Regions from separate parts of the Pseudoduganella plicata genome, predicted to be linked through region 2. Evidence: predicted binding sites of a transcription regulator. Region 2 holds the regulator's gene; each other region holds the start of a gene.
The links. The regulator LexA, encoded in region 2, represses DNA repair genes until DNA is damaged. The targets are predictions, from matches to a motif close to ACTGTATNNNNATACAGT.
Positions count from the first base shown of each region.

Region 1 (10,113 bases), 200 kb from region 2:
CACGCGCGACGGAAATCCAGGATTTCCTCGGCAATGCGCTGCACGACCCGGACAGCCGCGCCGGCCACGCCGCGGTGCTGGCGGCCCGCAAGGCGTATGTGGCAACGCGCAGGACAGTCCTGACGGCCAAGGCCACCGACCCGGTGGCCGCGCGCCAGCTCTACACGGGCGGCCTGGAAAAAGACCGCATTGCCTACCTCGACGCGCTGGCCGCGTTGTTGCGCACCGAGCAGGGGGCGCTGGACGACACGGCTGCCGCCATCCGGCGCACCTATGAAAGCGGACGCAACCTGCTCATCACCTTCGGCGTGCTGGCGCTGGCCGCAGGCGTGCTGCTGGCGTGGCGCATCACCCGCACCATCACGGAGCCGCTGCGCCAGGCGGTCGACGTGGCCGAACGGGTGTCGTCGGGCGATCTGACCAGCGTCGTCGACACGTCGGGACGCGACGAGATGGGCCAGCTGATGGCGGCATTGAAGAAAATGAACGGCAGCCTGGTGACGATCGTCGGTCAGGTGCGCAACGGGACCGAAACCATCACGACGGCGTCGACGCAAATCGCGGCGGGGAACATGGATCTGTCGTCGCGCACGGAGCAGCAGGCCAGTTCGCTGCAGCAGACGGCGTCGTCGATGGACGAACTGACTTCGACCGTGCGCCTGAACGCGGACAACGCACGCCAGGCACGCGAACTGGCGCGCACCGCCGCCGAGACGGCGACGCAGGGCGGCGCGGTCGTAAGCGACGTGGTGCGCACGATGGATGCCATCAGCGCCTCGTCCGGGCGCATCGTCGATATCGTCGGCGTCATCGACAGCATCGCCTTCCAGACCAATATCCTGGCGCTGAATGCCGCCGTCGAGGCAGCGCGGGCCGGCGAACAGGGGCGGGGCTTTGCCGTCGTCGCCTCGGAGGTTCGCGCGCTGGCGCAGCGCTCCGCCACGGCCGCGAAGGAAATCGCCGCGCTGATCGGCGACTCGGCGCAACAGGTGCAGGCCGGCGGCGCGCTGGTCGGCCGGGCCGGGGAGACGATGCAGGACATCGTCCAGGCGATCCGGCAGGTGACGGATATCATGGACGGCATCGCGGACGCCAGCGCCCAGCAGCAGAGCGGCATTGAACAGGTCAACCAGGCCATCACGCAGATGGACCAGGTGACGCAGCAGAACGCCGCGCTGGTCGAGGAAGCCGCGGCGGCGGCCGAGGCGATGCAGGAGCAGTCGTCACGGCTGGCCGATGCCGTGGCCGTGTTCCGCGTCGGGACGGATGGCGACAGGCCGGCGCGGCGGCGGGACGACCGGAGTCACGCGGCCCCGCGCTTGCCGGCTTGACGGCGCCGCGCGGCTACAATGCGCGCATGAACCTGAAACGCGCTACCTGCGGCATCTGCCAGCGGCCGCTGTCCACCTGCATCTGCCGCTGGATCGCGCCCGTGCAAAGCACATTGTCGGTCCTGCTGCTGCAGCATCCGATGGAAACGACCAACGCAAAGAATACGGCAAGACTGCTGCATCTGAGCCTGCCGGGCAGCACCCTGGCGGTGGGCGAGCAATTCGATGAAGAAGCGCTGCGCGCGCTGCTCGACGGACCGCGCCGTCCGGTGCTGCTGTATCCCGACACCCCGGGCGACGCGTCGCTCGGCATCGCACCCGCGCCACCGTTCGACCCGGCGTGGGCCGACCAGGCTGAGGATCTGCTGCTGGTCGTGCTGGACGCGACCTGGCGCAAGAGCCGCAAGATGCTGTATCTGAACCCGCTGTTGCAGGCGCTGCCGCGGCTGGCGTTGCGCGATGTGCCGGCGTCGCAGTACCACATCCGCAAGGCCCATGCGCCGGGGCAGTTGTCCACGTTCGAGGCGACCGTGCACGCACTGGCGCAGATTGAAGGGATTGAAGCGCGCTATGCGCCGCTGCTGGCGGCGTTCGACGGCTTCATCGGCCAGCAGCAGGCGCTGATGCAGCCAGCATAATCTTCAGCCAATCAGCTTCAATCCCGGCGGCAGCGCCTCGCCGAACATGCGCTGCTCGCTGGCCTGGTCCAGCTCCACGACATCCTTGACCATGGCCGACCACGTGGCCGGGGCGCCCACGGCCGTCATGCGCCGCAGGATCTCGGCGCGCAGCGCTTCGCCGATGTCGCGCGAACGGTCGCCCGTCCTGCGCGCCAGGTGCGCCGCCGCGAAGCCGGCCGGTTCGATCTTCTTCCAGTCCAGCTGGAGGATCGCGTTCAGCCACTCTTCCACCGTGGCGGCAGGCGCCACTTCGTGCGCGCTGCCGTGGAACGGCTGACGTGCGCCGACGCGTCCCAGCGCCCACAGGTAGCGCGTAAAGCCGGCGGCGGCCCTGGCATCGTATTTCGGGCCGGACGTGGGCAGCGCCACGATCTGCCCCAGCATCCAGTTGCCGATTTCCGCCTTGTAGGCCGACGGGATGCGTTCCAGCGCGGCGCCCAGGCGCAGCATGTCTTCCTCGCTGCCGTCCACCAGCGTGACGGGGCGGCGTCCCCGCTCGGCCGCATCGGCCTGCAGGTTGAACGCGAAGTCGTCCAGCAGGCGCAGTTGGGCAGTCGCGTCGAGGCCGCCGGCCACGCGGCGCCACAACGTCCACCACTCCGCGCGCACCTGGCTGTCCTTCTGGTACTGCACGCCCGTTTCGAACATGGCCCACAGCTGCTCGATGCGCCAGTCATCGAGTCCATGGCCGAAGCCGGGCCGCAGGCAGTAGCCGGCCAGGTTGAGCCAGACCCGCTCGTGTTCGGGCGAGCGGCGCCGGCCCTTGGCGCGTTCCAGCAGCGCGTCGAACAGGCGGCGCAGCACGGGCGTGGCCCAGCGTTCGCGGCTGCCCAGCAGGTGTTCCAGCTCGCCGCGCAGGCGCCGCACTTCCTTGACGTCCACCTGCAGCGCGCGGCCGCCGAAAATGCGCTCGATCCGTTCCACCGCATCGGCAAAGCGGGGCGGCGGCGGCTCTTCCTGCACCTCGGCGCCATCCTCTTCCTGGCCGCGCAGCTGGAATTCCAGCAGCCAGCGCTGGCCGTCGTCGCGGCCCACGCAATGCACTTCCAGCGTGCCCACCTCGGAAAGCGCCACGGCCAGCTGCACCGGCACTTCCTTGCGCGCGGTGCTGCCGCCATGCTGCAGCACCATCGCAATCGGCGGCAGCGCGATGAAGTCGGCCGGATCGAGATCGGCCACGTCGCCGGCACGTTCGCCCGCGTCGGCCACCGTCGACACCAGGTGGAACCTGACGGGGCGGCCCATGCGCAGCGCGAACGTGCGGTCCGCCAGACGTACCTCACGGCCCGGCTGCGTGCCGCGCGGCAGGATGCAGACGGCCCGGCGCGGCACGCCCGGCGCCTTGTCGCCATCGAGCAGCAGGTAATAGCTGCGCGGCGAGCCGCCCTCGATGGCGGGCGCGAAGCCGTGCCGTGCCAGCGAGTAGGCCACGCCGCCGCGCGCCACTGCCACGTCCGGGTTTTCGTTGTGCAGGATGCGGATCGGCGCATTGCGCCAGCCCGACAGCGTGTCTTCCAGCCGGCGCGCCAGCGCATCGGCGCGGAACACGCCGCCGTTCAGCAGCAGCGTGTCCGGGACGGGCAACGTACCGTCATCCGGCGTGCCCAGTGCGGCGCGTGCGGCGGCCGCATGCTGGCGCAGGAACGACACGAGATGGCGCGTGACGGCCGCGTCGCTTGCATACGGCAGGCCGAATTCGACGATGGCGCCGCGGCCCCGGCGCGCCGCTTCCTGCTCCGGATTGAGCGGGAAGAAGCCATCGACGACGATGCGTTCGACGTCTTCCTTCAACAGCGTGGCCGAGCGGCTGCCGCCTATCAGCTTGGAGCCGCTGCCGAGTAACGTGACGGTGGCTTGACTCGGTGCGTCGTGCGCCAGCAGCTGTTCCTTCGCCGTGCGGCAGCGCTCCGTCAGCTGCGCCAGGCGGCCCGGCGTCAGTCGCGTCGCGGGTGCGTCCGGCTGCGCCAGGCGCGATTCCGCCAGGTGCGCCAGCGCCAGGTCCATATTGTCGCCGCCGAGGATCAGGTGATTGCCGACGCCGATGCGCGTCAGCACCGGCTCGCCGTGCTGCAGCTCGACGCGCACGAGCGAGAAGTCGGTGGTGCCGCCGCCCACGTCCGCGACCAGCACCAGGCGCGTGTCGGCCAGGTCAGCCGCCAATGTGTCGCGGTGGCGGAACAGCCAGTCGTACAACGCTGCCTGCGGTTCTTCCAGCAGGCGCACCTGCGGCAGCCCGGCCAGACGCGCCGCCTCCAGCGTCAGCGCGCGAGCGCCTTCGTCGAACGATGCGGGAATGGTCAGGACGATCTGCTGGCGCGCCAGCGGATGCGCGGGGAAGCGGTTGTCCCAGGCGCCGCGCAGGTGTGCCAGGTAGCTGGCGCTGGCGGCGACGGGCGAGACTTTCGCCACGCCGTCGTCCGCGCCCCACGGCAGGATGGGGGCGAGGCGGTCCACGCCGGGATGCGACAGCCAGCTTTTCGCGCTGGCCACGATGCGGCCCGGCACCTGCGCGCCGAGGCGGCGTGCCAGACGGCCGACGATGGCGTTGTTCACACCGGCGACGTCGGCTTCCCGCCAGGGCAGTTGCAGGTCACCCGCCGCGATCTCGCCAGCGGCCGGGTGATAGCGGGTGGACGGCAGCAGGGTGGCGGCGCCCACTTCGCCGGGCGCCGTCAGCTGTTCGATGCCGAACAGCTGCACGTCACGGGCACCGGGTGCGGCATACGCCAGCACCGTGTTGGTGGTGCCCAGGTCGATGCTGACCAGGTACTGGCTCATTGCGGCTTACTGGCCTTCGGAGCGGACGTCGAACTCCACCTTCCAGCGCTGGCCGTCACTGGCCACGGCCAGCAGCTCTAGGGTGCCGGCTTCGGTGGCGCGCGCATGCAGGCGCACCTGCACCACGTCGCCGGCCTGACGGCCTTCCGGCGACAGCGTGGCCTGGATCTCGTTCATCTCGATGAGTTCTTCCGGGCCCCAGAAGTCCAGCACTTCGCCAATCGCATCCTGGCGCCGGGTGGACGAGCCGAAGAAGCGGAAGTGCACCGGCTCGCCGAGCACCAGGCCAAACTCCTGGCCCGGCAGTTCCAGTTCGCTGCCTTCTTCCATGCCGAACGGCGCCACGCACAGCGCCTGGATCGGCGGCTCCATGCCGGGAATCGCCGGCATCGCCGATTCGACGGCCACGTAGTACGAACGCGCCGTGCCGCCGCGAATGCGCACGCCTTCGCCGCGCCGCACGTAGCTGTAGTACGCGGCGCCGCGCGCCACGGCCAGGTCCAGGTCCGCGCCGCCCAGCATGCGCGCCGGCTCCGCGCCTTCCATGTAGAGCCAGTCGTTGATCGTGTCCATGACGCGCGTGGCCAGCAATGCCGACTTGAACACGCCGCCGTTGAACAGCACCGCGCTTGGATGCAGGAACGTGTGGTCGGCGTTCTGCCGGTCCGCGAAGCCCGGCACGTCCGCCGTCGCGCCCACCTGGCGGCCGAGGAATGCGGCCAGGTGGCGGGTGATGGCCGCGTCCTGCGCGTACGGCAGGCCCAGTTGCGTCAGGCCGGCGCGGGCACGCACTGCGGGACGGCTGGACGCTTCCACTTTCGGGAAGAAGCCGTCGGTGATGAACGTCGTCACTTCGGCGCGGGTCAGCTCCGTGCGGATCGAGCCGCCGATCAGCTTCGAGCCGCGGCTCGGCACGACGATCGGCCAGCTTTCCGCGCTGGCGTCGGCCAGCAGGTTTTCCTTGGCGGCGCGGCAGCCATACGTCAGCGCGCGCAGCTGCCACGGGTCGAGCTTCGTGCCGCCTTCGGCCAGCTTGCGCGCGACCAGGTGGGCCAGCGCCAGGTCCATGTTGTCGCCGCCCAGCAGGATATGGTCGCCCACGGCCACGCGGTGCGGCTCCAGCTTGCCGTCCCGTTCCGTGATGGCGATCAGCGAGAAGTCGCTGGTGCCGCCGCCCACGTCGACGACGAGGATGATGTCGCCCGGCTTGACTTCCTTGCGCCAGCGGCCTTCGCTGCCCTGGATCCAGCTGTACAGCGCTGCCTGCGGTTCTTCCAGCAGCGTGACGGCGTCGTAGCCGGCGTTGCGGGCAGCTTCGGCCGTCAGTTCGCGCGCGCCCGGATCGAACGACGCCGGGATCGTCACCGTCACGGCCTGCTGCGTGAACGGCGCTTCCGGATGGGCCGTGTCCCAGGCCTGGCGCAGGTGCTGCAGATAGCGCGTGGACGCTTCCAGCGGCGAGACGCGTGTGACTTCCTCCGGCGCGTCGTTCGGCAGGATGGCGGCGCGGCGGTCGACACCGGGATGGCACAACCAGCTCTTGGCGCTTGAGACGAGGCGGATCGGCGTGGTGGCGCCACGCGAGCGCGCCATCTCGCCGGCGACCGGGCCGGCGCCGTCCGCGTTCCACGGCAGTGCCAGTTCGGCAGCGGCCATTTCGTCAGGGTGCGGCAGGTACAGGAACGACGGCAGCAGCGGCAGGTCTTCCACCGTGCCCGGGCCCGTCAGCTGGGGCACGGCAAGGACGCTCTGCTGCGTCTTCTCGCCGTCGCTGCCGGACAGGTTGACGTAAGACAGCGCGCTGTGCGTCGTGCCGAGGTCGATGCCGATGGCGTATTTTGGATCGCTCACAGTTCCACCTCGGCCGGCGCGACGATGCTTGCGTCATGCGCTTCCGCCAGTTTCGGCAGGCGCACATTGGTCGCGCGCCAGCCGCGGTGGCTCAGCGCACCCTTGAACGGCGGCTTGCCGACGACGTTGCCCGTCAGGCGCACGGCGGCGGCATCGAAGCCTTCTTCCAGGGTCACGCGGCTGCCTTCGGCCTCCGCGCGCACCGGTTCGATCGTGAAGTGCTCGCGCAGCACCTTGGCGCAGCCTTCGTGCACGACGCGGGCGGCCGCGCCGATGTCGGCATCGGCGTAACCGGCCAGGCTCTCCTGCGTGAAATCGATCAGGCGCGCTTCGCGCTGCAACAGTGCGAGCAGCTGGAGCGCGGCGTCCGGCGTGGCTTCGCGCAATGGCGCGGCGGCAGGGACGGGAGCGGGTGCGGGTGGCGGCACGGGAGCGGCCGGCGGCGAGACGGTGGGACCGGCCTGGATGCGCGCGGCGAATTCGGCATCGCCCAGGGTCTTGAAGAAGGCGCCGAAGGCGAGGGGAATCCGGGCCCAGAACGATGGCAGATTGTTTGATGTACTCATTTTGCTCTTGATATTTGGTTGGATCGCGCGCGCCGAGACCGGCGGCGACCTGCGGAATGGCGAATGATACCAGCAGCGGCGCAGTTGGCGACATGACAAGTTAGCGACAAAAGACGTGTGCGCGTTGCAGCGCCTTCCCAATCGGCCTACAATACTGTATATGCATACAGTTATCGGTGAGCGCCATGCGAGATGAGCAATTTGAAGGTCAGGTGATGCTGCCCCCGCGGCCCCTGTATGCGCAGAAGGGGCGGGGCGCCGTCTCGAACGTGCAGGGGCGCTACGAAGTCAATGGCCGCGAGTCGTTCGACGACGGCTGGGAGCATGAGGAAGAGTGTCCGAAAGTGTGGCGCACGCACGTGACGGAAGAAACGGCAAAGTCCATCCTGACGCGCAACCAGTCGCCGGATATCCCGTTCGCCGTCTCGCTCAATCCGTACCGCGGCTGCGAGCATGGCTGCATCTACTGCTTCGCGCGGCCCTCGCACAGCTATCTGGGCCTGTCGCCGGGGCTCGACTTCGAGAGCAAGTTGTATGCAAAGGTGAACGCGCCGGAACTGCTGCGCAGTGAATTGTCGAAGCCCGGCTACACGGTCGAACCCATCGCGCTGGGCGTGAACACGGATGCCTACCAGCCGTGCGAGCGCGAGTACCGGCTGACGCGCCGCGTGCTGGAAGTGCTGAAGGAATGCGACCACCCGGTGGGGCTGATCACGAAGTCGTCGCTGATCGAGCGCGATATCGACATCCTGGCGCCGATGGCGGAAAGGCATCTCGCCGCCGCGTCGATCACGATCACGACGCTGGACCCGAAAATCGCCCGCACCCTGGAGCCGCGCGCCGCGGCACCGGCCCGGCGCCTGCGCGCGATCCGCACGCTGACGGAGGCGGGCATTCCGGTCGGCGTGTCGATTGCGCCGATCATCCCGTTCGTGACGGAGCCGGAAATCGAAAAAGTCATGGAAGCGGCGCGCGACGCGGGCGCAATCATGGCCAACTACGTCGTGCTGCGGCTGCCGTGGGAAGTGAGCCCGCTGTTCCAGCAATGGCTCGAAGCCCATTTCCCAGACCGTGCCCAGCGCGTGATGAACCGCGTGCGCGAAATGCGCGGCGGGAAGGACTACGACGCCTCGTTCGGCACGCGCATGCACGGCGAGGGCATCTGGGCGGACCTGATCCGGCAGCGGGTCGAAAAGGCGCGCGACCGGCTCGGGTTGGGCGGGCCGGGCATGCGATTCAGGACGCTCGATTGCGCGTCGTTCCGACGGCCGATTGTCGTGCCGCCGCTGGGAGCGCGGGCGCGGGCGGCACAGGCTGCGGGGCAGATGGATCTTTTTTGACGCTGTCCCTGGCTTTCATGTGCCGATAGTCAGATGCGCCTCAATCGCAAACACATGCGCATCCTCATGCCCCATCTCCCGCAACGCTCGCGCCAGATGCAATAAATACTCGGCATTCGGCCCGCTCGGCCCGCGCGCGGAGGCGATGTGCCGCGCGATCTCCAGCTCCGATGCTTCGCCCAGGAACGCCGCATTGTCCTGCCGCGCGACGTAGACCAGGCCTTCCTCGACGCCGCCGTCGTCGAAGTGAATGTCGATGGCGATCCGCAGGTAGCCGTTCTTTTCCCGATGATCGAGGTGGGCGAATTCTTCCGGCGTGACGAGGTACGCCATGCCGTGGCAGATCGCGCCTTCGCAAGGGACGATGGTGGCGACGCGGCCCGGTGCCTCCGGCGTGCCCCGATGGTCGTGCGAGCCTTGCCAGAAGCGGCGCGTCCAGCCGGCAATGCTGGCGGGTTTGCGTTGCAGGTACGGGAAGTCGGCCTTCCAGATCAGCGAACCGTAGCCGAACAGCCAGACGCTGTGGTGGCCGTCGAATTTGTCCATCGCGCGGTTGATCTCGATGGTGTTGTGCGACATGGTAGTAGGGGAGAGTGGCGACGTCCGATTATAGGGTCTGGACGAAATCCAGGAGGAACCCGGTAAAACTGGCTGCCGCCGGCGATGGTGTGCGCGTTGTCCGGGTGTGGATGTAGAACTTGCGCGTCAGCTCCGGGTGGGTCAGGGGCCGCATCTCCAGGCCGTGCAGATTGACCATGGGTGCGGCGTACGGCAGGCAGGCGGTCACGCCGAGCCCTGCCGCCACGAGCGCCAGCGCCGTCGTCATGAACGTCACTTCGCTGTACGGCTGCAGGCCGCCGGCATCGGCGTGGCGGACCTTCATGTCGCGCAGCAGTCGCTCCGTGAACTGGCCCTGCAGCGCAATGAACGGATGGCGGCCCAGGTCGGCCCAGCTGACGGTGGCCTGCCGCGCCAGCGGATGCCCCTTCGGGCAGACGGCCACGAACGGCAGCTCGAACAGCAGCTGCGTGCCGATGTCCGGTAATGCGTCGCGCTCGGGACCGACGCCGATATCGACTTCGCCACTGAAGACGCGCTGCGCCACGTTGTCGACGGGGCAGTCCACCAGCAGCACCTGGATGTCGGGCTGCTCGAGCCGGTAGGCAGCGATTACGTGTGGCAGCAGCGTGCAGGCCATCATCTGCGGCGCCGCGACGCGCACCACGCCCTTGCGCAGCGCCTTGCGGCTGGCGATGTCGGCCAGCGCGCCGTCCAGATCCTGCAGCATCTTGTCGAACAGCGGCACCAGCTCGCGGCCCACGTCGGACAGCTCGACGCGGCGTGTATTGCGCTCGACCACCTTTACGCCCAGCAGCGCTTCCAGTTCCTTGATCTGCCCGGACAGGGCCGACTGCGTCAGGTGCAGCAGCGCGGCCGCCTGCGTGAAGCTGCCGGTGCGGGCGATGGCGACCAGGGCGCGCATCTGGCGCAGGGTGGGAGTCATTTGATTCGCTGATAAATTGGCTGAAAAATATCGTTTGTATGATAGCCGAATCGGAGTTCTAAT
Region 1 is NZ_CP038026.1:1,804,142-1,814,254, reverse strand. It holds gene E1742_RS07975 (methyl-accepting chemotaxis protein) at 1-1,331, shown strand, start outside; gene E1742_RS07970 (tRNA-uridine aminocarboxypropyltransferase) at 1,358-1,969, shown strand; gene E1742_RS07965 (Hsp70 family protein) at 1,973-4,789, opposite strand; gene E1742_RS07960 (Hsp70 family protein) at 4,796-6,640, opposite strand; gene E1742_RS07955 (DUF2760 domain-containing protein) at 6,637-7,206, opposite strand; gene E1742_RS07950 (PA0069 family radical SAM protein) at 7,392-8,546, shown strand; gene E1742_RS07945 (gamma-glutamylcyclotransferase) at 8,562-9,125, opposite strand; gene E1742_RS07940 (LysR family transcriptional regulator) at 9,154-10,050, opposite strand.
Region 1: a site for LexA is predicted at 7,360-7,377, ahead of E1742_RS07950 (PA0069 family radical SAM protein). Genes of this name have one in related genera too.

Region 2 (10,113 bases):
GGCATCCGCAGGGCGCTGGACGAGCAAGCGCAAGAGCCGGCGCAACGCTAACGGCCGAGCCGTGACAACATCGGTGCCTGACCCCGATGTTGTCACGGGCTCGGCCGTTGATGTGAACCGCAGGCCGCATAAAATCTCACGGTCGTACGTAAAGTTGGCAAAGTTGAATGTTCGACACGGCTGATGGAACAGGCTACACTTCCGCCCTACGTCACAGAGCAACAGGAGAAAATATGAGCTGGTTGGAAAAACTGCTGCCGCCGCGCATTCAGCGTTCGGACGCTGCCGCCCGCAAGACGATGCCCGAGGGTCTGTGGGTCAAGTGCCCGTCCTGCGAGGCCGTCCTGTATCGTACCGATCTGGAATCGAACCTGCACGTCTGCCCCAAGTGCGACCACCACATGCGCATCCGCGCCCGCGAGCGCCTCGATGCGCTGCTGGACGCCGGCGGCCGTTACGAGATCGGCCAGGAAAGCCTGCCCGTCGATACGCTGAAGTTCAAGGACAGCAAGAAATACCCCGACCGCCTGAAGCAGGCAATGGAAGCCACCGGCGAAACGGATGCGATGATCTGCCTGGGCGGTTCCATCATGAGCCTGCCGGTGGTCGTGGCGTGCTTCGAATTCGAATTCATGGGCGGCTCGATGGGCTCCGTCGTCGGCGAGCGCTTTGCCCGCGCGGCCCAGGTCGCGCTGGAACAGAAAGTGCCGTTCATCTGCATTACCGCCACCGGCGGCGCGCGCATGCAGGAAGGCCTGCTGTCGCTGATGCAGATGGCGAAAACCACGTCGATGCTGACCAAGCTGTCGGAGAAGAAGCTGCCGTTCATCAGCGTGCTGACCGACCCGACGATGGGCGGCGTGTCCGCTTCGTTCGCGTTCATGGGCGACGTCGTCATGGCCGAGCCCAAGGCGCTGATCGGCTTTGCCGGCCCGCGCGTCATCGAAAACACCGTGCGCGAGAAGCTGCCGGAAGGCTTCCAGCGTTCCGAGTTCCTGCTGACCAAGGGCGCTATCGACATGATCGTCGATCGCCGCAAGATGCGCGAAGAAATCGCGCGCCTGCTGGCCCTGCTGCAGAATCAGGCCGTGGAAGTTCTGGCGTAAGTTTCGAGCCGAACCACGGGGACAGGCGGCTGCGCGCGTTGACGACGCGCAGCAGTGCCTGTCCCCGGCTTTTTTGTACCGCTGGTAAAATCCCGCCTTTCCCCGCATTTTCCGGAAGTCATGTCCACTCCCACCACCCTCCCAGCCTGGCTCGCGCTGCTTGAATCGCGCCACGCCGAAACCGTCATCAACATGGGCCTGGACCGCGTGCGCGCCGTCAAGGAACGCCTGGGCCTGCAGTTCTCCTGCCCCGTCATCATGGTTGCGGGCACCAACGGCAAGGGGTCCACGTGCGCGATGCTGGAATCGATCCTGCTGCGAGCCGGTTACAAGGTAGGGCTGTACATCAAGCCGCACTTCCTCGACTTCAATGAGCGCGCCCGCATCAACGGCGACCTGGCCACCGATGCCCGGCTGGTCGAGGCGTTCGACGCGGTGGAAGCCGTACGCGGCGACACGTCGCTGACGTATTTCGAATTTACCACCCTGGCGATCATGCACCTGATGAGCAAGGCGCCGCTGGACGTCGTGATTCTCGAAGTGGGCCTGGGCGGCCGCCTGGACGCCGTCAACGTCGTCGATGCCGACGTGTCGATTGTCACCAGCGTCGATATCGATCACGTCGATTACCTGGGCGGCACGCGCGAACAGATCGGCTTTGAAAAGGCCGGCATCTTCCGGCCGGGCAAGGTCGCCATCTGCAGCGATCCCGTGCCGCCGCAAACGTTGATCGACCACGCGCAGGCCATCGGCGCCGACCTGTGGCTGATGGGGCGCGACTTCAACTATGCCGGCGACAAGCAGCAGTGGAACTACGGCGGGCGCAGCCAGCGCCGCAATTCGCTGGCCTATCCGAGCCTGCGCGGCGCCAACCAGCTGCTCAACGCTTCCGCCGCGCTGGCGGCGCTGGAAGTGCTCAAGAACGAACTGCCGGTGGGCGCGCAGGACGTGCGCCACGGCCTCGTTACCGTCGAGCTGCCGGGGCGCTTCCAGGTGTTGCCGGGCCGTCCCACCGTCATCCTCGACGTGGCGCACAATCCACACGCTGCCGCTGCCTTGAACCAGAACCTGGGCAATATGGGTTACCACCCATACACGTTCGCCGTATTTGGCTCGATGCACGACAAGGATATCGACGGTGTCGTCAAGGCCATGTCGGAACACGTCGATCACTGGTGCCTGGCAACGTTGCCGTCGCCCCGGTCCGCCAGCGCCTCCGAGCTGGCTGCCAAGGTGCAGATGATCCAGCCGGACCGGCAGGATCGCACCGTCAACCTGTTCGACGACCCTGCAGCGGCGTTTGCAAATGCGATGAGCCGGGCAGGGGAGAATGATAGAATTGTGGTCTTTGGATCGTTCCTGACCGTTGGCGCCGTCATGGCGGCACGCAAATCCTCACTCCACTGAGAAATTCACGCATGGGCTTGTTCTCGAAATTTGGTAAAAACAAGCAGGAGTCCACTGAAGACAGTGGCTATTACCGGGCCGCAGACGACCGCAACCTTGCGGAGCGTGCCCGCGCCAAACGCGCCGCGCATGCCGGCGCCGAAGCCGCCGCCGCGCGCGGCCGCAGCCGTTCCGGCCGGGAAGTGCCCGATCCGGTGCTCCCGGAAAAGAAACGGGCCCGGCGCCGCCTCGTCGGCGCCATCGCGCTGGCGCTGGCCGTTGCCATCGGGCTGCCGATGGTGCTCGATTCGGAGCCGAAGCCGCTGGCCAACGATATTGCCATCCAGATTCCCGCACGGGAAAAGACCGCCGAGGACGACAAGGGCGCGGCCGTGACCGCGGAAAACGAAGCCGACAAGGTGGCCGATAAGGCAGCCGACAAGGTCGCGCAGAACGAAGCGCTCGACCAGAGCGAGGAAATCGTCGAGCCGGCCGAGGCGGCACCGAAAGTGGCGCTTGCCAAGGTGGAGCCGAACGAGCCCGTGGTCTGGACGGAACCGAAGGAAACGAAGCCGGAGCCGAAGATAACCGAACCCAGGCCCGAGCCGAAGCCGGAGCCGAAACATGACGTGAAGCCTGAGCGCAAGGCCGAGCCGAAGCCGGAAGCCAAGGCCGAAACGCGTCGTGCCGAGGCGAAGCCCGAAGTGAAGCCCGACCCTAAGCCTGAGCCGAAGCGTGAAGCCAAGCCCGAGCAGAAGCCGGACGATGCCGCCCGCGCGCTGGCGATTTTGGAAGGCAAGGCGGCCGCGAAGCCGGCGGAGCCGGAAGGATCGAGCCGTTACGTGATCCAGGTGGCCGCGTTGTCGGCCAAGGACAAGGTCGATGAACTGCAGGGCAAGCTGCAGGCCGCAGGCATCAAGTCGTTCACGCAGAAGTCGCCGTCTGGCGAGCTGACCCGCGTGAAGGTGGGCCCGTTCGGCAGCCGCGAAGAGGCGGAAAAGGCCAGGGCGCGGTTGCAGAAGATCGGCCTGTCCGGCAGCCTCGTGCCCGTCTGACCGCCGCAACCGCATTTGACGAGACGCAGTGACGATTTTCGATTACCTTGTTTTGTTCGTGCTGGTCGCCTCCATTGTCGTCAGCATGCTGCGCGGCCTGGTGAAGGAAATGCTGTCGCTGCTGGGCTGGATCGTGGCGTTCGTGGTCGCCAATACGTACAGCGCGCCATTGGCGGTGCTGCTGCCGTCCGCGATACCCGGCGAGGTGGTGCGCCTGATCGTTGCGTTCATCGCCCTCTTCATCGGCGTACGCATACTGATGGGCTTGCTGTCGATGGCCGTGTCCGCGCTGGTCGAGGCGGGCGGGCTGACGTTGGCCGATCGCGGCCTCGGCGGCCTGTTCGGCCTGGGACGCGGACTTGTAATCGTGCTGGCCGGCGTCATACTGTGCGGGATGACGTCGATTCCGCAGCAGGACTTCTGGCGACATGCGCTGCTCAGCCCGCTGGCCGAGAGCGGTGTCCGCACCGTGAAACCCTTTCTTCCCGCTGCCGTTGCGCAGCACGTGCAATTTTAGAATTTCATAAATCCGTAGCACCCATTCAGGAGCACAGTATGTGTGGCATCGTTGGCGTCGTCTCCCATCAACCCGTCAATCAGCTGCTGTATGACGCGCTGCTGCTGTTGCAGCATCGCGGCCAGGACGCGGCCGGTATCGCGACCAATTACAGCAGCATGTTCACGATGCACAAGGCTAACGGCCTCGTGCGCGACGTTTTCCGTACCCGCAACATGCGCTCGCTGCTGGGCAACACCGGCATCGGCCACTGCCGTTACCCGACCGCCGGCTCGTCGTCGGAAGAGGAAGCGCAGCCGTTCTACGTCAACGCGCCGTTCGGCATCACGCTGGCCCACAACGGCAACCTGACCAACTGGGAACAGCTCAAGTCCGAGATGTTCAAGAACGACCGCCGTCACATCAACACGGACTCCGATTCGGAAGTGCTGCTGAACGTCCTGGCGCACGAAATCCAGAAGGCCACGACGGGCTATTCGATCGATCCGGACACGATCTTCCAGGCCGTCAAGGCCGTGATCGGCCGCGTGCAGGGCGGTTACGCCGCCGTGGCGCAGATCGCCGGCGTGGGCATGCTGGGCTTCCGCGACCCGCACGGCATTCGTCCGCTGTGCATTGGCGTCAACGAAACGGAGCAGGGCAACGAGTACCTGATCGCTTCGGAATCGGTGGCGCTGGAAGGCATCGGCTTCCGTTTCCTGCGCGACGTGGCACCTAGCGAAGCGGTCTTCATCGACAACGATCACCAGCTGCACAGCCGTATGTGCTCCGACACGGCATCGCTCAACCCGTGCGTGTTCGAATACGTCTACCTGGCCCGGCCCGATTCCGTCATCGACGGCGCCTCCGTCTACAGCACCCGCCTGAAAATGGGCGAGTACCTGGCCGAGAAGATCAAGCGCGAAGGGCTGGCCGACGATATCGACGTCGTCATGCCGATCCCCGATTCGTCCCGTCCGGCCGCGATCCAGCTGGCGCTGCGCCTTGGCAAGGAATATCGCGAAGGCTTCATCAAGAACCGCTATATCGGCCGCACCTTCATCATGCCGGGCCAGTCGCTGCGCAAGAAGTCCGTGCGCCAGAAGCTGAACGCCATTGGCGACGAGTTCAAGGGCAAGAACGTGCTGCTGGTGGATGATTCCATCGTGCGCGGCACCACGAGCCGCGAGATCGTCCAGATGGCGCGCGACTCCGGCGCGAAGAAAGTCATCTTCGCTTCCGCCGCGCCGCCGGTGCTGTACCCGAACGTCTACGGCATCGACATGCCCACGCGCGACGAACTGATCGCCCACGGCCGCACGGTCGAGGAAGTCTGCCGCGAGATCACTGCCGATGCGCTGGTGTACCAGGACCTGGACGACCTGAAGCGCGCCATTTCGGACGTCAACCCGGCACTGACGAGCTTTGAAGCGTCGTGCTTCGACGGCGTCTACGTGACAGGCGGCGTGACGCCCGCGTACCTGGACCGCATCGAGCAGGCCCGCCACAACCCGAAAGTGCCGGGTGTCGAAGGCGCCGCGATCAACCAGCTGAACCTGCACCCGGCCACCCCGGAAGTGTGATGGTTTGCTAAACTGAAGGGCCCGGATTTCCGGGCCCTTATTTTTTGTCAGTGCATATGAGCGAAAAGAAAACCCACGGCTTCACGACCACGATCCTGCACGGCGACCGCCAGAAGCCCATCGAGCAGGGCTCGCTGCATAAACCCATCCACACGTCCGTCGCATTCGGCTACACGGATGCGCGCCAGCTGGCTTCCGTGTTCCAGGGCCGCGAGCCGGGCTTCCGCTATGGCCGCCAGGGCAATCCGACGGTGTCCGCGCTGGAGGAAAAGGTCACCAGGATGGAAGGCGGCGTCGCCACGCTGTGCTTCGCCACCGGCATGGCCGCCATCGGCGCCGTGTTCCAGGCGCTGCTGCGCTCGGGCGACCATGTCGTGTCGTCGTCGTTCCTGTTCGGGAATACGAACTCGCTGTGGCAGACGGTGGCCGGGCAGGGCGTCGGCGTCGATTTTGTCGACGCGACCGACGTGGCCAACGTCGCCGCCGCGCTGAAGGACAACACGCGGATCGTATTCGTCGAGACGATCGCCAATCCGCGCACGCAGATCGCCGACCTGCAGCGCATCGGCCAGCTGTGCGCCGAGCGGGGCATCCTGTACATCGTCGATAACACGATGACGACGCCGTACCTGTTCCAGCCCAAGGCGGTGGGCGCGGGCCTTGTCGTCAACTCGCTGACGAAGTCGATCGGCGGCCATGGCAATGCACTGGGTGGAGCGCTGACGGATACCGGCGTCTGTGACTGGAGCCGCTTCCCGAATATCTTCGAGAACTATAAAAAGGCGGCGCAGCCGATGTGGGGCATCACGCAGATCCGCGCCAAGGGCCTGCGCGACTTCGGCGCTTCGCTCGGGCCGGAAGCGGCGCACCATATCGCCGTAGGCGCGGAGACGCTGGCGCTGCGCATGGAGCGCACCTGCGCCAATGCGAAGGCGCTGGCGGAAATGCTGGCGGCCGATCCGCGCGTGGCCGCCGTCTACTACCCGGGCCTGCCGACGCACCCGCAGCACGGCGTCGCGTCGGAACTGTTCCGCGCCTACGGTTCGCTGTTCAGCTTTGAACTCAAGGACGGCATCGACCTGTTTGACTTCCTGAACCGGATGAAGATCGCCGTGCCGGCGTCGAACCTGGGCGACACGCGCACCCTTGTCATTCCCGTGGCGCACACGATCTTCTACGAGATGGGCGCCGAGCGGCGCGCGCAAATGGGGATCGCCGAGTCGCTGATCCGCGTGTCGGTCGGGATCGAGGACGCGGCCGATCTGCTGGACGACTTCAAGGCGGCGCTGCCGGCATGAGGGTGAACGCAGGAGGGTGAACGCATGAGTCTGCGCCTCGTCACGATAGCCGCGCTGCTGCTGGCCGCTGTTGGCGCGCGAGCGGAGGTGTCGGTGCCGCTGACGTTCGATTCGGCAGCCAACCTGTCGATCGTCAAGCCCGGCCCCGTCCAGGCGCAACGCGACGCGACGAAAAAGTGCGACCTGTTCGGGCCCGCGCGACCATGCGAATTCGTAACGCTGGTGCTGCCGGACGGGCCGGTTGCGTCTGGCGGAAAGCCGGCGGCGATCAAATCGTACCTGATGCCGCTGCCGGGCCGCTTCAAGGCCGATGATATCCTGGGCGCGGACTTCTTCCAGGCTTACGCCGTGTACGTGGATCTGGCGCACCGGACGGTGGCGCTGCGTGCCGCCGGCAAATAAAAACACCAGAGGCAGTTACCTGTCGTGAGCCATGCGAGTTACAGCAGGTGACTGCCTCCGACGTGGCGGCAGGCAGTGATAGGCGGGCGACGTGGGGCCAACGCGGTAAGAGCTGTCAACGTCAAAACGTCGTCAAAGCAGGCGACGCCAGAGCTAACGTCGTCAAAGCTGACGACGTCCAGGCAGCTGCCGCCAGATGGCCCGATGCCTCAGTGCCAGCTGCGCAGCAACCCGACCGCCAATCCCTCCAGCGCGAACTCATCGCTCTCCGGATCGACGGTGATCACGTTGAAGTCCGGGTTCTCCGGCAGCAGCTCCACGGTAGAACCCGTGCGGCGGTAGCGCTTGACGGTGACTTCATTGCCGATGCGGGCGACGACGATCTGGCCGTTCTTGGCGCTGTCCACTTTCTTTACTGCCAGCAGGTCGCCATCCATGATGCCGATGTCGCGCATCGATTCGCCGCGCACTTTCAGCAGGAAGTCGGGCCTGGCGGAAAACAGTGCCGGGTCGACGCTGTAGCTCGTCTCCAGGTTTTCCTGCGCCAGGATCGGCGAGCCGGCGGCCACGCGGCCGATCAGCGGCAGCGACATCAGCAGCGACGCCGGCACCTGCGGCATCGGGCCCAGGTCCGCCGGTTTCGGTCCCTGCGACGCGACAGGGCGCTCGCCCAGCAGGCGAATGCCGCGCGACGTGCCGGCCGTCATTTCGATCGCGCCCTTGCGCGCCAGCGCCTTCAGGTGCTCTTCGGCCGCATTGGCGGACTTGAAACCCAGCTCGGCCGCGATTTCCGCGCGGGTCGGCGGGAAGCCGGTGTTTTCGATGGCATCCCTGATCAGATTGAGAATTTGTTCCTGTCTTGCGGTGAGCTTGATCATGGTGCAATGGCTGTTTATATAGACAGTCTGTATTTTTGTACAGTACCCGTGGGATTGCAAGGGAAATTGTTGGTTTGGGCGAAATATTTGTGATGAGTTGGTCTCGTGCGGCGCAGGCACGCCGCGCAAAACCGGTGACAGGCTCCGGTTTTCCCCACGTCGGGGCAGAAAAAGGCCACGGGAAACAGATGCCGAAACTGGTGCCTGGCAGCGGTTTTTTACACGCACTCTGGAAACCGGTGACAGGCTCCGTTTTTTCGGGCACGTCAGGATGGAAGCCAGGAAACGGTGCTTGTCCCCGGTTTTTTTCGCTGACGGCGCCGCAGACACCGAGGCGGCCCGACGTCCGGCCGAGGTGGCTTGGGATGCTGGATTTTCCGTCAAAACCCTGATATAGTCGCGGGCTTACCTCTTCCCACACCCGTCTTGACGCCGGGGTGGGCTATCAACAGTCCTTAAGGGAGTTTGCATGCGTCACTATGAAATCGTATTTATCGTCCATCCGGACCAGAGCGAGCAAGTGCCCGCGATGATCGAACGTTACAAGGCCAGCGTGACCTCGCGCGGCGGTAACGTGCACCGCGTGGAAGATTGGGGCCGCCGTCAGATGGCGTACTCGATCCAGAAACTGGCTAAAGCACACTACATCTGCATGAACATCGAGTGCGACAACGAGACCCTGGTCGAACTGGAAACCGCATTCAAATTCAATGATGCCGTGCTGCGTCACCTGACCGTCAAGATGAAGAAAGCGGAAACCGCGCCTTCGCCAATGATGAAGTCGGTCCAGCGTGAAGACGCGGCCAAGAGCCACCGCTCGGAAGCACCAGCAGCCGCCGCTCCAGCAGCCGCAGCAGCTTAAGTTTGTCGGCGTAAGTATTGCAGGGAGTCCTTGAACCACCTTCAGTTTGTCGGCCTCATCACCGAGCGGGAAGTATTGCGATACACCCCGGCCGGTCTGCCACTCGTGAATGCAGTATTGCAGCACAGTTCGCAGCAGATGGAGGCAGGCATCGCCCGCCTGGCCGAGTTCGAAATCTCCGCGGTTGCCGCGGGCGAGATCTCGAACCGCTTCAGCGGTGCGGCACTGGGAGGGACGTACGAGTTCACGGGTTTTCTGGCCAAGAAAAATCGCCACAGCAAGAGCCTGGTATTTCACATCATTGATTTCCGTGCTGCCCTGACAGCACCACATTTAGATACAGGAGCCTAAAATGGCATTCGGTAAAAAGTTCGACAAAAACAAAGCAAAGCTGAAAGAGAAGCGCAAACAGCAAAATCCTCTGTTCAAGCGCAAGAAGTTCTGCCGCTTCACCGCCGCTGGCGTTGAGCAAGTGGACTACAAAGACGTAGACACGCTGAAAGACTTCATCCAGGAAAACGGCAAGATCATGCCAGCACGCCTGACCGGCACGAAGGCGCACTACCAGCGTCAAGTCGACACCGCGATCAAGCGCGCCCGCTACCTGGCCCTGCTGCCTTACACCGATCTGCACCACGCTTAATTGCGGCAGATAGATCCTGGAGAGAACTATGCAAATCATTCTGTTGGAAAAAGTCATCAACGTCGGCAACCTGGGCGACGTCGTGAAGGTCAAGGACGGCTACGCACGTAACTTCCTGATCCCGCAAAAACTGGCACGTCGTGCAACGACCTCGGCTGTTGCCGAGTTCGAAGCCAAGCGCGCCGAGCTGGAAAAAGCCGCCGCTGAAAAGCTGGCCGCCGCTCAAGCCCAGGGCGAAAAGCTGAACGGCATGACCGTGACGGTGTCGCAGAAAGCCGGCGTCGACGGCCGTCTGTTCGGTTCCGTGACCAACTACGACATCGCCGAAGCGCTGACGAAGGCTGGTTTCGCAGTCGAGAAAGCCGCCGTGCGCATGCCTACCGGCCCACTGAAGACCACGGGCG
Region 2 is NZ_CP038026.1:2,006,627-2,016,739, reverse strand. It holds gene trpA (tryptophan synthase subunit alpha) at 1-51, shown strand, start outside; gene accD (acetyl-CoA carboxylase, carboxyltransferase subunit beta) at 234-1,106, shown strand; gene folC (bifunctional tetrahydrofolate synthase/dihydrofolate synthase) at 1,227-2,513, shown strand; gene E1742_RS08885 (SPOR domain-containing protein) at 2,525-3,547, shown strand; gene E1742_RS08880 (CvpA family protein) at 3,576-4,064, shown strand; gene purF (amidophosphoribosyltransferase) at 4,103-5,626, shown strand; gene E1742_RS08870 (cystathionine gamma-synthase family protein) at 5,683-6,924, shown strand; gene E1742_RS08865 (hypothetical protein) at 6,949-7,326, shown strand; gene lexA (transcriptional repressor LexA) at 7,536-8,204, opposite strand; gene rpsF (30S ribosomal protein S6) at 8,674-9,066, shown strand; gene priB (primosomal replication protein N) at 9,097-9,417, shown strand; gene rpsR (30S ribosomal protein S18) at 9,419-9,709, shown strand; gene rplI (50S ribosomal protein L9) at 9,738-10,113, shown strand, end outside.

Region 3 (10,113 bases), 880 kb from region 2:
GCGTTACGTGCTGACGACGGATAACCGCGCGCTGCGCGACATCGCCCAGCACGCGCCCTACGAGTTCATCGAGATCCTGGTCAACAACGATACCTACGGCGGCGGCGGCATCTACGGCCAGTTCAGCACTGCAGCGGCCAACAACGACTGGGCCAATTACCTGTTCGTGCATGAATTCGGCCATCACTTCGCCGGCCTGGCGGACGAGTATTACACGTCGCCGGTGGCATACCAGTCGAGCGGCGAGCGCATGGAGCCGTGGGAGCCGAACGTGACGGCGCTGCGCGACCCGGCCAACATCAAATGGCGGCGCCACGTGACCCCCGGTACGCCGTTGCCGACGCCATGGCCGAAGGCCGAGTACGAGGCGCACTCGCGCGAGTATCAGAAGGTACGCGCGCAGCTGCGCAAGGACAACCGCCCCGAGAGCGAAATGAACCGGCTGTTCCGCGACGACCTGGCATGGACCAATGCGCTGTTCTCGAAGGCGCCGCATGGCAAGGCCATTGGGGCGTTCGAAGGCGCCAACTATGAAGCGACGGGTTGTTACCGTTCGCAGCAGCAGTGTCTGATGTTCGACCGCAGCGAAGCGTTCTGCGCCGTCTGCGCTGAAGCGATCGGCCAGACCATCGACCTGTATTCGCGTCCGCGAAGCAATTAAAGTAAGAAAGGCAACAAAATGTTTCAATGTACGGTAGCGCACGGTTGATGGCGCCTGGAAAGTTTATTCTGATCACGTGACAAGAAGAAAACAACGCAAACCACATTGAAAGGTGCCAAATCATGAATAAACTGCTCGCAACCCTGATCGCCGGTGTTATCGCTACTGCTGCTCACGCGCAGACCAACACCGCGCCAGTGAACCAGAACGTCGCCGAGGCACAGGCTGACGCACAAAAAGATATCGCCAAGGCCCAGAACAAGGAAGCCAAGAAAGTTCAGGACGTCAACGAGGACGTAGCGAAGGCCCAGCACAAGGCTGACCAGAAGAAAGCCAAGGCTGCTCACAAGGCCGACAAGGAATACGTCAAAGCCAACGAGAAGGTGGCAGACGCCGATCCGGAAGACAAGCTGAAAGCGCAAGCCAAGGCCGACAAGAAAGTTGCGGGCGCCGAAGCGAAAGCCGCCAAGGAAAATGCCAAGGCAAACGCCAAGGTCTCGAAAGAGCTGGCTGAAGCCGACAAGGAAAAAGCACTGGCCGCCGCCAAGACCGACGAAGCTGTCGCCAAGGCCAACGCCGATGTGAAGAAAGAAGCAGCCAAGCACTAACCTGCCGCGCTGACTGAAAGCCGCCGTCCCGCCATGCGCGGGCGGCGGCTTTTGTTGTTTTTGGCGACACCCATCTGCCCTGTGCAAGAGGGAGGTGCGCGTCGCCAACTGGCAGTTGATACAAGTCAATATCGAGGAAATGCCATCGAGCAATCTAACGCTTCCTTTACTGTGATGGAGCGGCAATGAAAAAGTCGATGGGGTTGATTCTGCAAGGCGGCGGTGCGTTGGGGGCGTTTGAATTCGGTGCGGTGGCGGCATTGCTGGAGGATGGCTGGCATCCGACCGCGGTGACGGGCGTGTCGATCGGCGCCATCAATGCGGCGTCGATCGCCGGTGCGAAAGGGGGCGATATCACCGCCAGCCTGAACGGCATATGGGAGGCGATCACGCTGCCCACCCTGCCTTGGCTGCCGGCCAACAAGCAGAGCGACCTTTCCCTGCTGGGCAATCCGAACTTCTGGCAGTCACGCTTGGACGTGTGGAATATGCGGAACTGGAACAGCTACTGCACGACCGGCCCGATGCTGCAGACCCTGGCATCGCACCTGGACTTCGGCCAGCTGAACGATCCGCAGCACATCCGCATCGGCGTGACGGCGACCAGCCTGTACACGGGCGGCCTGACGACCTTCTCGAACCACACCGGGGAAGGCGCGCATCCGGATGGCGGCCATCACAAGTCCGTGCGCGCGCAACTGACGCCATCGCACATTGTCGCCAGCGGCAGCCTGCCGCCGGGCTTCCCTGCCACCCGCATTGACGGCACCGATTATTGGGACGGCGGCCTGTTCAGCAACACGCCCATCGACGCGCTCCTGAACCTGCTGGAGCCTGACGAGATCGACTCGTTGCCGATTTTCGTTGTCGACCTGTTCCCGACGGACGGCCAGTCGTCGCCGGCCAACCTGCGCGAAGTGCAGACGCGCGCCTTGGCGCTGCAATACCAGAACCGCTTCTGGACCGAGTACGGCGGCAGTGCGGGGCTGGACGGCTTCCTGGCCATGCTCGACAAGCTGGAATCGGTCACGGCAGGGACGCCGGTGGAAGGCACGCCCGCATTCGAATGGCTGATGCGCCGGCGTGCGCTGAAAAACCTGCACGTGATCGCCAGCGGACCGGCCGCGGAGGGCGGCGACCACGATTTTTCGGAAGCCGGCATCCGCGCCCGCTATCAGGCCGGACGCGCCGCCGCGCAGCGCTACCTGGCGCGGATGACGCCACGGCGGACGCTGCGCGCGGCATAAAAAAAGTACTGTGTGGCGCGTCGCGCCACACAGTGCTCCTCCTCAGATACTCACCCGTATCAGCTGTTCGGCACCAACCCGGTCGGCTTGATCCGCGTCGGCATCGCCTTGCCCTTGCGGGCGCGCTTGCCGAAGTGCTCCTGCAGCAGGCCAGGTCCCATGCGCTCTTCCTTCGCCTTCTGCGCATTGCCGATACCTTGCACCGTGACGCCTTTCTGCGTGATCGCGTGCGCGGCCACCAGCTTTTCCTTCGGCTCCAGTTCGATGAGCGTGACACCGCGGCCGCCGTTGGTCAGCACCTTCATTTCGTCCATGCCGAACACCAGCAGGCGGGCCTTTTCGGAAATGACGGCAATCGCGCTGGCATCCGGTGCGACGATTGTCGGCGCCAGCGGCTTCGCGCCATCGTCCAGAGTGATGAACGACTTGCCGCCCTTCAGGCGGCTGACCATGTCGCCCGCCTTGGCGATGAAGCCGAAGCCCGCGTCGGATGCCAGCAGCAGCTGCGTGGCAGCCGGCCCGGCAAAGTAGTGCAGCAGACGTGCGCCGCCCGACAGGTCAAGGAGCGTCGTGATCGGCACGCCGTCGCCGCGCGCGTTGGGTAACGCGGCCACCGGCACGGAATACACCTTGCCGTTGTCGCCGAACCCCAGCAGCGTATCGACGGTGCGGCATTCGATCGCATCGTGCAGCGCATCGCCGGCCTTGAACGTGAACTGGGCGCGGTCGTGGCCGATGCCGGTACGGGCGCGTACCCAGCCCTTTTGCGAAATGATGACGGTCACGGGTTCGTCGACGATCTTCTGTTCGACCACGGCGCGCTGCGCTTCCTCGATGACCGTGCGGCGCGCGTCGCCGAACGTCTTCGCATCCGCTTCGATTTCACGGATGATCAGGCGCTTCATCGACGACGGGTTGTCCAGCAGGTCCTGCAAACCCTGTTTTTCCTTGCGCAGTTCGGCCAGCTCCTGCTGGATCTTGATCGCTTCCAGGCGTGCCAGCTGGCGCAGGCGGATTTCCAGGATGTCCTCGGCCTGCCGGTCCGACAGGTTGAAGCGGGCGATCAGTGCGGCCTTCGGCTCATCCGAATTGCGGATGATGTGAATGACCTCGTCGATGTTAAGCAGGATCGTCTCGCGCCCTTCCAGGATATGGATGCGGTCATCGACTTTACTCAGGCGGAACTGCGTGCGGCGCGTGACCGTGGCGAAGCGGAACGTGATCCACTCGGACAGGATGTCGTACAGGCCCTTCTGGCGCGGCCGGCCATCGCCGCCGATCATGACGAGGTTCATCGGCGCCGAGGTTTCCAGCGACGTGTGCGCTAGCAGCATCAGCATGAATTCGTTCTGGTCCTGGTTCTTCGACTTCGGCTCGAACACGAGGCGCACGGGCGCGTTGCGGCCCGATTCGTCGCGGATCGTGTCGAGCGCGCCCAGCACCATGGCCTTCAGTGCCAGCTGGTCCGGCGACAGCGCCTTCTTGCCCAGCTTGACCTTCGGGTTGGTCAGCTCTTCGATCTCTTCCAGCACTTTCTGCGACGAGGTGCCTGGCGGCAGTTCGTACACGACGGCCTGCCACTGGCCACGCGCGAGTTCCTCGATCTTCCAGCGCGCGCGCACCTTCATGCTGCCGCGGCCGGACGCGTACATGTCCGCCACCTGCGCCGCGGGGGTGATCAGCTGGCCGCCGCCCGGATAGTCGGGGCCGGGTACGATGGCCATCAGCTCCGCATGCGTCAGCTTCGGGTTGCGGATCAGCGCCACGGCCGCATCGGCCACCTCGCGCAGGTTGTGCGACGGGATCTCGGTGGCGAGACCGACAGCGATACCGGATGCGCCGTTGAGCAGCACCATCGGCAGGCGCGCCGGCAGCAGCGCCGGTTCTTCCGTCGAGCCGTCGTAGTTCGGAATGAAGTCCACCGTGCCCTGGCCGATTTCGTCCAGCAGCAGGCGGGCGATCGGCGTCAGGCGCGCTTCCGTGTAACGCATCGCCGCGGCGCCGTCGCCATCGCGCGAGCCGAAGTTGCCCTGGCCGTCGATCAGCGGGTAGCGCAGCGAGAAGTCCTGCGCCATGCGCACCAGCGCGTCGTACACCGACTGGTCGCCGTGCGGGTGCAATTTACCCAGCACGTCGCCGACGACGGTGGCCGACTTGCGCGGCTTCGCCGCCGCGTTCAGTCCCAGCTCGTTCATCGAGTACAGGATGCGCCGCTGCACGGGCTTCTGGCCGTCGCACACGTCGGGCAGGGCGCGGCCTTTCACGACGGAGATGGCGTAATCGAGGTAGGCGCGTTCGGCAAACGTGGACAGGGTCAGCGTTTCGACGCCGTCGCCGCCATTGCCGCCGCTGCTGTTATTCGGCTGCGGCTCGTCAAAGAGATTTGCTTGTTGAGTCATGTGAGTACGTGTTCCGTTAAATGTCCGCTTCGACTTCGTTGCCGTGTTCTTCGATCCATGCACGGCGGGCGGCGGCTTCGCCTTTGCCCATCAGCATATTGAAGCGGGCGGCCGCTTCCGTGTGCTGGAAGTCGCCCAGCGCCACGGGCAGCAGGCGGCGCGTGTCCGGGTTCATCGTCGTTTCCCACAGCTGCTCGGCGTTCATCTCGCCCAGGCCCTTGAAGCGGGAGATCGACCAGCTGCCGTCCTTCAGGCCGTCCTTGCGCAGCTTGTCCTCGATGGCGGTCAGTTCGCCGTCGTCCAGCGCGTACAGCTTCTGGATCGGCTTCTTGCCGCGCGCCGGCGCATCGACGCGGTACAGCGGCGGACGGGCGATGCAGATGTTGCCGTTCTGGATCAGCGCCGGGAAATGGCGGAAGAACAGCGTCAGCAGCAGCACCTGGATGTGCGAGCCGTCCACGTCCGCGTCGGACAGGATGCAGATTTTCCCGTAACGCAGGCCCGACAGGTCCGGGGTATCGGTCGCGCTGTGCGGATCGACGCCAATGGCCACGGCGATATCGTGGATTTCGTTGTTGGCGAACAGGCGGTCGCGGTCCGTCTCCCACGAATTGAGCACCTTGCCGCGCAGCGGCAGGATGGCCTGGAATTCCTTGTCGCGGCCCATCTTGGCCGAGCCGCCCGCCGAATCGCCCTCGACGAGGAAGATTTCCGTGCGCGATACGTCGGACGATTCGCAGTCCGTCAGCTTGCCCGGCAGGACGGCAACGCCGGACGATTTCTTCTTCTCGACCTTCTGGGCCGAGCGCAGGCGCGACTGCGCCTGCTTGATGACGAGTTCGGCCAGCTTCTTGCCCCAGTCGATGTGCTGGTTCAGCCACAGCTCCAGCGCCGGCTTCGAGTACGTGGCGACCAGACGCACGGCGTCGCGCGAGTTCAGGCGCTCCTTGATCTGGCCCTGGAACTGCGGATCGAGCACCTTGGCCGAGAGCACGAAGGAGGCGCGCGCAAACACGTCCTCGGGTAACAGCTTGACGCCTTTCGGCAGCAGCGAGTGCAGCTCGACGAAATTCTTCATCGCGCCGAACAGGCCTTCGCGCAGGCCCGATTCGTGCGTGCCGCCGTTCGGGGTGGGGATCAGGTTGACGTAGGATTCGCGGATGATCGCGCCTTCCTCCGTCCACGCCACCACCCACGACGCGCCTTCGCCTTCGGCAAAGCCTTCCGCGTCCGGGCCGGCGAACTGCTCGCCTTCGAACAGCGGCACGACCGTTTCGCCATTGCCCGTCTGCGCCAGCGCTTCCGTCAGGTAGCCGCGCAGGCCGTCGTTGTATTGCCATGTCTGCGAGTCGCCGGTTTTTTCATTCTTCAGCGTAACGGTGACGCCCGGCAGCAGCACCGCCTTGGAACGCAGCAGGCGTTGCAGCTCGACCTGCGAGATCAGCGGCGAATCGAAATACTTCGCGGCCGGCCAGGCGGTCACGCGCGTGCCGGACTTCTTGCCGTCCTTCGGCGCTGGCGTTGAGGTCAGGGGTTCGACCAGGTCGCCGTTCTCGAAGGCGAGGGCGTGGAAGCCGTTGCCCTTGTCGTCCTTGCGCCAGACGGAGATTTCCAGGCGCTTCGACAGCGCGTTGGTGACGGAAACGCCCACGCCGTGCAGGCCGCCGGAGAACGCATACGCGCCGCCCGAGCCCTTGTCGAACTTGCCGCCCGCGTGCAGCCGGGTGAAGACGATTTCCACCGTCGGCACGTTTTCTTCCGGGTGCAGGCCGACGGGAATGCCGCGGCCGTCGTCTTCGACCGTGATGCTGCCGTCCGCATTCTGCGTGACGACGATGTTCTTGCAATGGCCGCCCAACGCCTCGTCCGAGGCGTTGTCGATCACTTCCTGGATGATGTGCAGCGGGTTTTCCGTGCGGGTGTACATGCCCGGGCGCTGCTTGACGGGCTCCAGTCCTTTCAGGACGCGGATCGATGATTCGCTGTAATCGGAAACAGGTTTTTTAGTGGCCATACTATAAATATTGCAATTCTTGAATGGGGGCCTCGTGGCCGGATGCCTGCGCATTCTATCCGCAACTGCGGACCGGGAAGGAATCCCGGCGCCACCTCGCTGCCGAAAATGCGACGCTGGCACTGCAGGGCAAGCCTGCTATTGTCGCCAAATACTGTACAAACATCCAGTCTTTTTCGTTTTTATACCTTGTTTACAGCAGCGCTTCAACTCTTTACCCCGTTTTTAGGGGCTCGTCGATAACCTGCCAGGATCGAAACAGACCTGGAAAGGAACCCGATGGACATCCTGCTGGATATCGCCTATATCGCCTTGATCGGCGCCTTCGCGGCGCTGGTGCTTGGCCTCGCCGCCGGCTGCGGCAAGCTGGAGGGCCGGCCATGAGCGGCGCTCATCTGCCCGTTTACCTGGCCGGCGCGCTGGTCGCCGCGGCGCTGCTGGTGTATCTGCTGTTTGCATTGCTGAAGGCGGAGGACTTATGACCGCCCAGGCATCGCTGTCGTTGCTGCCGCTGCTGACCGTGTTTCTGCTCGCGCTGCTGGTGCTGGCCTGGCCGCTGGGCGCGTTGGTGGCCATGGTAGGAGAGGGCGCAGCGCCCATCCGCGGCCTGGCATGGCTGCACCGCGCCGAACGGGCGCTGTACCGCGTGGCCGGCGTGGACACGGGCAAGGATACCGGCTGGCGCTCGTATGCCATCGCGCTGGTGCTGTTCAATACCCTGGGAACGCTGTTCGTCTACGGAGTCCAGCGCCTGCAGGGCGTACTGCCGCTCAATCCGCAGGGACTGGCCGCCGTCAGTCCGGATTCGTCTTTCAACACGGCCGTCAGCTTTGTCGCCAATACCAACTGGCAGGGCTACGCCGGCGAGCAGACGATGAGCTACCTGACCCAGATGGTCGCGCTGGCGGGCCAGAACTTCTTCTCGGCGGCGACCGGCATGGCCGTCGTGTTTGCGCTGATCCGCGGGTTCGCCGCGCGCTCGGGCAAATCGATCGGTAATTTCTGGGTGGACGTGACGCGCTCCACGCTGTATGTGCTGCTGCCGCTGTCGCTGCTGTTTGCCGTCTTCCTGGTCGGCCAGGGGGTGATCCAGAACTTCGCCGGCTATAAAGACGTGGCGCTGGTTGACCCGGTGGCCTACTCGGTACCCAAGGCGGGCGCCGACGGCAACCCGCTGCAGGACAGCACCGGCGAGCCGGTCATGGAGCAGCGCACCGCCCGCACGCAAACGCTGCCGATGGGGCCCGTCGCTTCGCAGGAAGCCATCAAGCTGCTGGGCACCAACGGCGGCGGCTTCTTCAACGCCAATTCCGCCCACCCTTACGAGAACCCGACGGCGCTGTCGAACTTCGCCCAGATGATCGCGATCTTCCTGATTCCGACGGCACTGTGCTTCGCGTTTGGCCGGATGGTCGGCGACAGCCGGCAGGGCTGGGCCGTGCTGTCCGCGATGACGATCGTGTTCGTGCTTGCCACCTTGTTCCTGGTCGGCGCCGAGCAGCAGGCCCACCCCGGGCTGAGCGCGCTTGGCGTCGATCAGGCGGCCGGCGCGCTGCAGTCCGGCGGCAATATGGAAGGCAAGGAAACCCGCTTCGGCATCGCCGCATCGAGCCTGTTTGCCGCTGTCACGACCGCGGCCTCCTGCGGCGCCGTCAACGCGATGCACGATTCGCTGATGCCGCTGGGTGGAGCCATGCCGCTGCTGCTGATGCAGTTCGGCGAAGTCATTTTCGGCGGCGTCGGCACGGGCCTGTACGGCATGCTGGTGTTTGCGATGCTGGCCGTGTTCATTGCCGGCCTGATGATCGGCCGTACGCCGGAATACCTGGGCAAGAAGATCCAGGCCTACGAAATGAAGATGATGTCGCTGGCGATCCTGGCCACACCCGTGCTGGTACTGACGGGAACGGCGATTGCCGTGACGGCGCCGGCCGGCGTCGCCGGCATCGCCAACCCGGGCGCGCACGGCTTCTCCGAGGTGCTGTATGCCTTCACGTCGGCGGCCAACAACAACGGCAGTGCGTTCGCCGGCCTGTCCGCCAACACGCCGTTCTACAACGTCATGCTGGCGATCGCGATGTGGTTTGGCCGCTTCGCCGTCATCGTGCCGGTGCTGGCGATTGCCGGTTCGCTGGCGCGCAAACAGCGGCTGCCCGCCAGCGGCGGCACGATGCCGACCCATGGACCGCTGTTCGTCGTGCTGCTGATCGGCGTCGTGGTGCTGGTCGGCGTCCTGAACTACGTGCCGGCGCTGGCCCTGGGCCCCGTCATCGAGCACGTGCAACTTTTCACTGACAGATAAGAGGATCACCATGTCACGCAACTCGCTGACACTTTTCGACGGCCAGCTGATCGGCCCTGCGCTGCTGGGCGCCGTGCGCAAGCTGGACCCGCGCGTGCAGCTGCGCAGCCCCGTCATGTTTGTCGTCTATGTCGGCAGCATCGTCACGACGCTGCTGGCGCTGCAGACGGGCAGCGGCTTCGTTGCCGCCATCACGATCTGGCTGTGGTTTACCGTGTTGTTCGCGAACTTCGCGGAAGCGCTGGCGGAAGGGCGCAGCAAGGCGCAGGCCGAATCGCTGCGCGCACTCAAGACCCAGGTGACGGCCAAGAAGCTGGCGACGCCGCGCCACGGCACCACCTGGCTGCCCGTGCCGGCGACGGACCTGCGCAAGGGCATGACCGTGCTGGTCGAAGCGGGCGATGTGGTGCCCGCCGACGGTGAAGTCGTCGAAGGGGTGGCCTCCGTGGATGAAAGCGCGATCACGGGCGAATCCGCGCCCGTGATCCGTGAGTCCGGCGGCGACTTCTCGGCCGTCACCGGCGGCACCCGCGTGCTGTCGGACTGGCTGGTGGTGCGCATCACCGTCAATCCGGGCGAAGCGTTCATCGACCGCATGATCGCCATGGTCGAAGGCGCCAGCCGCAAGAAGACGCCCAACGAGATCGCGCTGACGATCCTGCTGGTGGCGCTGACCATCGTATTTTTGGTCGTTACCGTGACGCTGCTACCGTTTTCGCTGTTTTCCGTCCAGGCGGCCGGCAGCGGCCAGCCGGTGACGGTCGCGGTGCTGATCGCGCTGCTGGTGTGCCTGATCCCGACGACGATCGGCGGCCTGCTGTCGGCCATCGGCGTGGCCGGCATGAGCCGCATGATGGGCGCGAACGTCATTGCCACGTCCGG
Region 3 is NZ_CP038026.1:2,887,144-2,897,256, reverse strand. It holds gene E1742_RS12590 (IgA Peptidase M64) at 1-661, shown strand, start outside; gene E1742_RS12585 (hypothetical protein) at 784-1,269, shown strand; gene E1742_RS12580 (patatin-like phospholipase family protein) at 1,455-2,516, shown strand; gene parC (DNA topoisomerase IV subunit A) at 2,576-4,915, opposite strand; gene E1742_RS12570 (DNA topoisomerase IV subunit B) at 4,932-6,929, opposite strand; gene E1742_RS12565 (potassium-transporting ATPase subunit F) at 7,310-7,411, shown strand; gene kdpA (potassium-transporting ATPase subunit KdpA) at 7,408-9,231, shown strand; gene kdpB (potassium-transporting ATPase subunit KdpB) at 9,242-10,113, shown strand, end outside.
Region 3: a site for LexA is predicted at 7,083-7,100, ahead of E1742_RS12570 (DNA topoisomerase IV subunit B). Genes of this name have one in related genera too.